2 linked regions of the Prochlorococcus marinus XMU1411 genome follow. Each later gene encodes a partner of the first gene's protein in a complex. Links are inferred from orthologs where the notes say so. Each region holds a gene or a part of one and is shown in the gene's direction. Other genes may lie near its edges.

Region 1 (4,428 bases):
AAAAGTTTAATCCCAACTATTAAAATTGCTACGTAACCGGCCGTTTCTAATCTAGAAAATATATCCAGAAGTTTTAGAAAAATCCCCGATGTAAATCTTAAGGCTAATACTCCAATCACTGCTCCAAATATTATTAATATGTATTGATCGCTAATAGCTACTGCAGTAGTGATGCTGTCTATGGAAAAAGCAAAATCAGTAATTGAAAGAAGCGCTACAACCCTTAAGAACCTAAAATTATTTTTTTTATTATCTGTCCCATTTTCAGCGTTTTCTATATCTGAATTTAAAAAAACATTAGAGAAGAATAAGTATATTAAATAAAAACCAGCAAAAACTCTAATAATAATAAACTTTAGAAGAACATTAGATAATATGATGAGAATAATTCTAAATAATAAAGATATTGTTATGCCAATATTTAAGGCTCTTGACCTTAATTCTGAACTGTCGAGGGATTTAGTAAGAGAAGCTAGTGCGACTGCATTATCTGCCGATAATAATAATTCTAGAGCAATTAATATTGGTAAAAGTGTAAAAATTTCGTACCAACTGTCTACCTGATCTAGTGTGGGTATAAAAGAATTTATTGCGGCTGAATCCATCAAATATTATTCACAATCAGTATAAAATCTAATATAATGTATCGGATATTTGTAATCAAGATTGATAACTATAAATGAGTTTAAATACTTTAGTCGATTATATTTCTAACTCACAAATTACTTCTGAATTAATAAAAAGAATTTCGAAAAATAATGAATTAAATATTGTTGGTTCAAGTAGATATGCTAAATCAATAATTTTAGAAAGCATCGCAAAAAAAGAGAAAAAAAATATATTATTAATTTGTCCTAATGTAGAAATTGCCTACAAATGGATTGGTTATTTTGAAAGTATAAATAATAAAGCAGTTTTATATTATCCTCCAACAGAAAATCTACCATACTCATCAATTAATAAATCCAAAGAGATTGAATTTAGTCAGCTTACTGTTTTATCCAAATTAATAAAAAAAGAGGAAAATGAACTTAATATTGTTATATCAACAGAGAGATCACTACAACCTCATCTAATAAATAAAAACTTATTAATTGAAAACAAGTTAGATTTGCAAAAAGGAGTTCAAATCGAGATTCAAGAATTAGCAAATAAGCTTACTTTGCTGGGCTATACAAAGGAAAATGTGACTTCAACAGAAGGATTCTGGAGTAGAAGAGGGGAAATAATAGATATTTATCCTGTAAATAATGAGTTTCCTATAAGATTAGAATTTTTTGATAATGTAATTGAGAAAATAAGAGAATATGATCCCCACACACAGAAAACATTAGAAAGTATCAATAATATTGAAATAATACAGGCTGGATTTGATTTACTAATAAAAGATAAGTTAAATAATTTATCTAAGAACAGTATTTTTAATTCAGAAGATATAAATAAAAATAATCTTGATCGTTATTTAGGAATAATTGAAGAACAGCCTTCAAATATAATAGATTTTATAAATAGGGAAACAATTCTTGTAATTGATGAATTAGAAGATTGTAAAAAATTTGCAAATAATTGGTATCTCGATTCAGAAAGTAATTTTGATAATTGTGCGTATGAATTAAATGAGAACCTTAAAAATAATGAAATAAATTTAGAAGCTAAACCTAATTTGCATTTAAAGTTTGACGAAATATTAAATTCACTGAGAAATTTTAATATAATAAAATTTTATGAATTTGAATCTAAAGTCAATATTGATAATAGGTTTTTGTTAAACGATAAAAGATTAAATTCATACTCTAAAAATATAGGAAAATTATCCAATGATATAAATAAAAATATAAAAAATAATGAAAAAGTATGGATATTATCAGCACAGCCATTGAGAACAAGGACTTTACTTTTTGAGCATGAATGTAATACAAATTTCTTAAACAATCCTAATGATATTAATGAAGCATTTAAGTCAATTAATGATTCAACTCCTTTAATTTTGAAAAATAAGAACAATTATGAAATCGAGGGTTTTTATCTCCCCATATGGAAAGTTGTCCTGATAACAGATAAAGAATTATTTTCACAACAATCTCTTTTTAATAATGTTTTCATAAGAAGAAAAAAAAGAAGTGTCAATTCAAATATAAATGTAAATAAGATTAGTCCCGGTGATTTTATAGTTCATAAAAATCATGGGATTGGAAAATTTTTAAAAATAGAAAAAATAAATATAACAGGAGATTCAAGAGATTATTTAGTCATTCAGTATCAAGATGGGAAGATAAGTGTTGCCGCTGATCAACTCGGTAGTGTTAACAGATATAGATCAAGCGGAAAAATAAAGCCAAAAATAAATAAATTAGGAGGCACAGAATGGGAAAGAATAAAAGATAAAAATAAGAAACAAATCAAAAAGGTTGCTCTCGATATATTAAAACTTTATGCAAAGAGAGAAAAATTAAAGGGGCACATATACCCAGAAGATGGTCCTTGGCAAGATGAATTAGAGGAATCATTCCCTTATCAACCAACCCCAGATCAAATTACTGCTGTAAAGGAAATAAAATCTGATATGGAAAGCGATAAGCCAATGGACAGGCTAGTTTGCGGAGATGTAGGATTTGGTAAAACAGAAGTCGCTGTTCGGGCTATTTTCAAGGCTATAACATCAGGCAAACAGGTAATATTACTAGCACCCACAACAATCCTAGCTCAGCAACATTGGAGAACAATAAATAATAGATTTTCACCTTATCCAATAAAAGTATCATTACTCAATAGATTCAAATCCATTAATGAAAGAAAGGAAATCTATGCCGGTTTGAAAAATAACAAAATTGATTTAGTTGTAGCAACACACCAAATTTTAGGAAAAGAAATAGAAATTAAAAACTTAGGATTACTTGTTATTGATGAAGAACAAAGATTTGGAGTAAGGCAAAAGGAGAAAATTAAAAAAATCAAAACCAACATAGACGTTTTAACTCTCTCAGCAACTCCAATTCCAAGAACTCTGTATATGAGCTTATCTGGACTAAGACAAATGAGCTTACTAAATACTCCTCCTCCATCAAGAAGATCAATAAAAACATATTTATCTGAAATAGATATGGATGTTATAAGAACTGCAATTAATCAAGAACTTGATAGGGGAGGTCAAATTTTTTATGTTCTTCCAAGAATTTCTGATATAGATCAAGCTGTAGACAAATTAAAAAATATGTTTTCCAGCTTAAAATTTATTGTTGCTCATGGGCAAATGAACGAAACAGATCTTGAAAATGCAATGATTGCTTTTAATAATGGAGAAGTTGATCTAATGATATGCACAACGATAATTGAAAGCGGATTAGATATTCCTAAAGTAAATACAATCATTATTGAAGATTCTCACAAATTTGGCCTTTCACAACTTTATCAACTTAGAGGAAGAGTTGGTAGAAGCGGTGTACAAGCACATGCTTGGTTATTTTATCCAAATATAAATAAAATTAATGACGCTGCAAAACAAAGATTGAAAGCGATAAAAGACTTTTCGGAACTAGGAAGTGGATATCAACTTGCAATGAAAGATATGGAAATAAGAGGTGTTGGAAGTTTACTAGGAGAAGAACAAAGTGGAAAGGTTAATGCGATTGGTTATGATTTGTATATTGAAATGCTTCACGAAGCAATTTCAGAAATCAGTGGACAAGAAATACCTGAAGTTAGCGACACACAAATTGATCTCCCAATAAATGCATTTATACCAGCAAATTGGATATTGAACAGGGAAGAGAAGCTTGAGGCTTACAAACTTGCTACTGAATGTTCTAACAATATTGAATTAACTGAAATAGCTACAGATTGGGTAAATAGATATGGAACAATGCCAAAGCCTGTAGAGTCACTAATCATGTTGATGAGATTAAAATTACTTGCAAGAAAATGTGGATTTAACAAAATTAAACTTAAAAAACCCAATATTGTTATAGAAACTAAATTAAAAAAATCTACTTTTAAAATACTAAAAAATACATTACCTAGTAGTGCTCAAAACAAATTTGATTATAAGGAAGCGGAACAAATTTCATTTATTACCATAAGAGGTTTAGGAGTTACTGAAGTTCAAAATCAAATTGATCAATTGATGTATTGGTTTAGTTCCTTTGTTGAAGAAATAAATAATTTTGAAAATGAATTACTAATAAAAAAAGAATAAATTATTAAATAAATATTTAAAATCCGCGAAAGAGTTTAATTTCGGTTAGGTTTATAAAAATTTTTAATTATTCATGGGTGAATTTATCGATGTAGGAGCTCAAAACTCGATTATACCCTTAACAATAATATTGTCCTCTCTTTTACTTGGTATTTATGCACTTTTCGGGGTCGAGACAGAAAATGATGATGATGACTCTGATTCAGGTAGTGGTGGCTTAATGCAACCAATTTAAA
Region 2 (3,824 bases), on another replicon or contig:
TGAGATTCGTAATATAGAAAATCAAATCAAGAACCTAGAAAGTAATTTAAATTGTTTATTTATTACTCAATCTAAAGAAAGAAAAAAAATAGCTAAAGAGTTACAAGATTCAGTAATCTTTATTTTAAGAAATCTAGGATTAGAAAATGCAAATTTTTCAATTCAATTTACCGAATGTAAGCCTTCTGGTGATGGAATTGACAATATAAATTTTTTGTTTTCAGCTAATCCTGATCAGAAGCTTGCGGAATTATCAAATGTTATTTCTGGAGGAGAAATGTCAAGATTTTTATTAGCTATTAAATCTAGTATTTCTAAAAAACCAAATACTTTCTTTTTTGACGAAATTGATAATGGTTTAAGTGGTAAATCTTTATTTTCCTTGGTTGAGCTAATAAAAAAAATTTCTAAAGATCAACAGGTTTTATGTATCACACATCAGCCTACCCTAGCTGCTGCAGGATTAGCTCATTTTAAAGTTAATAAAAACGTGATTGATGGAATAACTTATACTTCAATATCAAAACTAACTTCAAAAAAACAAAGAAAGCATGAATTAGTAAGTCTTATAGGTGGAGGTTCTTCCGAATTAAACGAATATGCTTCTAGACTTCTTGAACAAGCAGCTGCATAAAACAGAAAAATTTCGACTATAATAACCTTTTTAAATCAAAGCTAGATTTAAACATGGTTAATAAAATCAGTAATAGTTTTAAAGGTGATAACGAAATTAATATTAGAGGGGCTCGTCAGCACAATTTAAAAAATATCGACTTATCTCTGCCTAGAAATAAATTTATAGTTTTTACAGGTGTGAGTGGAAGCGGTAAAAGTTCTTTAGCTTTTGATACGATTTTCGCTGAAGGTCAAAGAAGATATGTTGAGAGTCTGTCGGCATACGCGAGGCAATTTCTGGGTCAAGTAGACAAACCAGATGTTGATAATATTGAGGGCTTATCACCTGCTATTTCAATTGATCAAAAGTCTACAAGTCATAATCCTCGATCAACAGTAGGAACAGTTACAGAGATACAAGATTACCTAAGATTGTTGTTTGGTCGTGCTGGCGAGCCACATTGTCATCACTGTGGTATTCCAATTGCGCCTCAAACAATTGATGAGATGGTTGATCAAATTCTTCTATTACCAGAGGGAACAAGGTACCAATTATTGGCTCCTGTTGTTAGAGGAAAGAAAGGAACACATACAAAATTAATAAGTGGATTAGCTGCTGAGGGCTTCGCTCGGGTAAGAATCAACGGAGAAGTCAGAGAACTTGTTGATAGTATTGAATTAGATAAAAATCGAACTCATAATATTGAGGTAGTAGTTGACAGATTAATTGCAAGAGAAGGAATACAAGAAAGATTAAATGATTCTCTACAAACTTGTCTCAAAAGAGGAGATGGTTTAGCAATAGTAGAAGTTGTTCCAAAAAAAGGAGAAAACTTACCTCCTAATTTGGAACGAGAAAAACTTTATTCAGAAAATTATGCATGTCCTGTACATGGATCAATTGTTGAGGAACTTTCTCCTAGATTATTTTCTTTTAATAGCCCATATGGGGCCTGTCCAGATTGTCATGGTATTGGTTATTTAAAAAAATTTACTGCGGATAGGGTTATACCAGATAAAACATTACCTGTTTATGCTGCAATAGCTCCTTGGAGTGAAAAAGATAATACTTATTACTTCTCTTTGCTTTATTCTGTAGGACAAGCTTATGGTTTTGAATTAAAAACCCCTTGGAAAGATTTAAGTGATTTGCAAAGAAAAGTTCTACTATTGGGATCAGATAAACCAATATTAATTCAAGCTGATAGTCGATTTAAAACTTCTAGTGGTTTTGAAAGACCATTTGAGGGAATTTTACCAATACTAGAAAGACAATTTAATGAAGCTAATGGAGAATTAGCTAAACAAAAATTAGAAAAGTATCTAGAATTAGTCCCATGTAAAACCTGTTCTGGCAAAAGATTAAGACCTGAGGCTTTGGCCGTTAAACTTGGTCCATACAATATCACTGACTTAACCTCTATAAGTGTTGCTGAAACCCTAACTCACATAGAGCGTATCATGGGATTAGGTAAGACTAAAAAGGATAATATATCTTTATCAGAAAAACAAAAGCAGATATGTGAATTGGTTTTAAAAGAAATTCGCTTACGTTTAAAGTTTTTAATTAATGTTGGTTTAGATTATTTAACTTTAGATAGACCAGCTATGACTTTGTCTGGCGGAGAGGCTCAGCGTATTAGATTAGCTACTCAAATAGGCGCAGGGCTTACTGGTGTTTTATATGTTTTAGATGAGCCAAGTATTGGTTTACATCAGAGAGACAATGATAGGTTATTAGAAACATTAAAAAGCTTAAGAGACCTTGGCAATACTTTAGTAGTAGTTGAACATGATGAAGATACAATGAAATCCGCAGATTATTTAGTAGATATTGGCCCAGGGGCAGGTGTTTATGGTGGGGAAATTATTGCTAAGGGGTCATATCAAGATGTTCTGCAATCAGAGAGGTCTTTAACTGGGGCTTATCTCAGTGGTAGGAAATCGATTCCTACTCCAAAAGAACGTAGATCATCTGTAAAAAAAAGTTTACTTTTAAATAAATGTTCTAAAAATAATTTAAAAAATATATCTGTAGAATTTCCTTTAGGAAGATTAGTTTCTGTAACTGGTGTTAGCGGTAGTGGGAAAAGTACCTTGATAAATGAATTACTACACCCTGCTTTGTGTCATTCTTTAGGATTAAAAGTTCCTTTTCCTCAAGGGGTAGAGGAGTTAAAGGGTATAAAAGCAATTGATAAGGTTATCGTTATTGATCAATCTCCAATTGGAAGGACACCAAGATCAAACCCTGCTACTTACACTGGTGCTTTTGATCCTATAAGGCAGATATTTACTGCCACAGTTGAAGCTAAAGCGAGAGGATATCAGGCTGGCCAGTTTAGTTTTAATGTGAAAGGAGGAAGATGTGAAGCGTGTAAAGGCCAGGGAGTTAACGTTATCGAAATGAATTTTTTACCTGATGTGTATGTTCAATGTGAAGTTTGCAAAGGAGCTCGCTTTAATAGGGAAACTCTTCAAGTTAAATATAAAGGTTTTAATATATCTGACGTTCTAGAGATGACTGTTGAACAAGCTGCAGAAAATTTTTCTGCTATACCTCAAGCTTCTGATAGATTATCTACATTAGTAGATGTCGGCTTAGGATATGTTAAATTAGGCCAACCTGCTCCTACATTATCTGGAGGAGAGGCTCAAAGAGTTAAGTTAGCCACAGAATTATCTAAAAGGGCTACTGGAAAAACTCTATATTTGATTGATGAACCAACTACAGGTCTAAGTTTTTATGATGTCCATAAATTAATGGATGTGATACAACGTTTGGTAGATAAAGGGAATTCTGTAATTGTTATCGAACATAATTTAGATGTTATTAGATGTTCTGATTGGATTATTGATTTAGGACCTGATGGAGGAGATAAAGGCGGCGAAATTATTGCAGAAGGTATTCCTGAAGATGTAGCTAAACATCCCACAAGTCATACAGCAAAATATCTTAAAAAAGTTCTCAAATAAAAAATCTTTGTTGTATTTCTTTGTATTTTTAATTATTTATGAGAAACGATAGTCGTCTTAAAAGGGTTTAACTATAGTCTAGGGCTGCCTTTTGCATAACTTTTGGATAAAAAAATTTAAAATCATAATCCTTTCTTAATATTTCCTTTCGAAATTCAGCTTATTTGTATTAAAGGCCGTTGATCGGAGTATTAACTTTATGAAGTTTAAATTTTTACATTTACATTTACATG

What was found.
Region 2: the proteins of mfd (region 1) and uvrA are in contact, whole or in part, in a crystal structure (PDB 4DFC), measured with the Escherichia coli proteins. The link is inferred for Prochlorococcus marinus XMU1411 from one-to-one orthologs.

Annotation. Positions count from the first base shown.
Region 1 is NZ_JAAORI010000003.1:592,298-596,725, forward strand. The notes cover bases 295-4,392. They hold mfd (transcription-repair coupling factor), read left to right. Parts: upstream 295-679; coding sequence 680-4,192; downstream 4,193-4,392. Other genes in these bases: HA145_RS05070 (TerC family protein), read right to left, coding at 295-605; HA145_RS05080 (hypothetical protein), read left to right, coding at 4,266-4,392. Also shown: more of HA145_RS05070, read right to left, coding at 1-294; more of HA145_RS05080, read left to right, coding at 4,393-4,427. UniProt on the Escherichia coli protein: Couples transcription and DNA repair by recognizing RNA polymerase (RNAP) stalled at DNA lesions. Mediates ATP-dependent release of RNAP and its truncated transcript from the DNA, and recruitment of nucleotide excision repair machinery to the damaged site.
Region 2 is NZ_JAAORI010000006.1:186,722-190,545, reverse strand. What follows is about bases 298-3,791. They hold uvrA (excinuclease ABC subunit UvrA), read left to right. Parts: upstream 298-687; coding sequence 688-3,591; downstream 3,592-3,791. Other genes in these bases: HA145_RS09515 (glycosyltransferase), read left to right, coding at 3,791-3,791; HA145_RS09525 (AAA family ATPase), read left to right, coding at 298-634. Also shown: more of HA145_RS09525, read left to right, coding at 1-297; more of HA145_RS09515, read left to right, coding at 3,792-3,824. UniProt on the Escherichia coli protein: The UvrABC repair system catalyzes the recognition and processing of DNA lesions. UvrA is an ATPase and a DNA-binding protein. A damage recognition complex composed of 2 UvrA and 2 UvrB subunits scans DNA for abnormalities.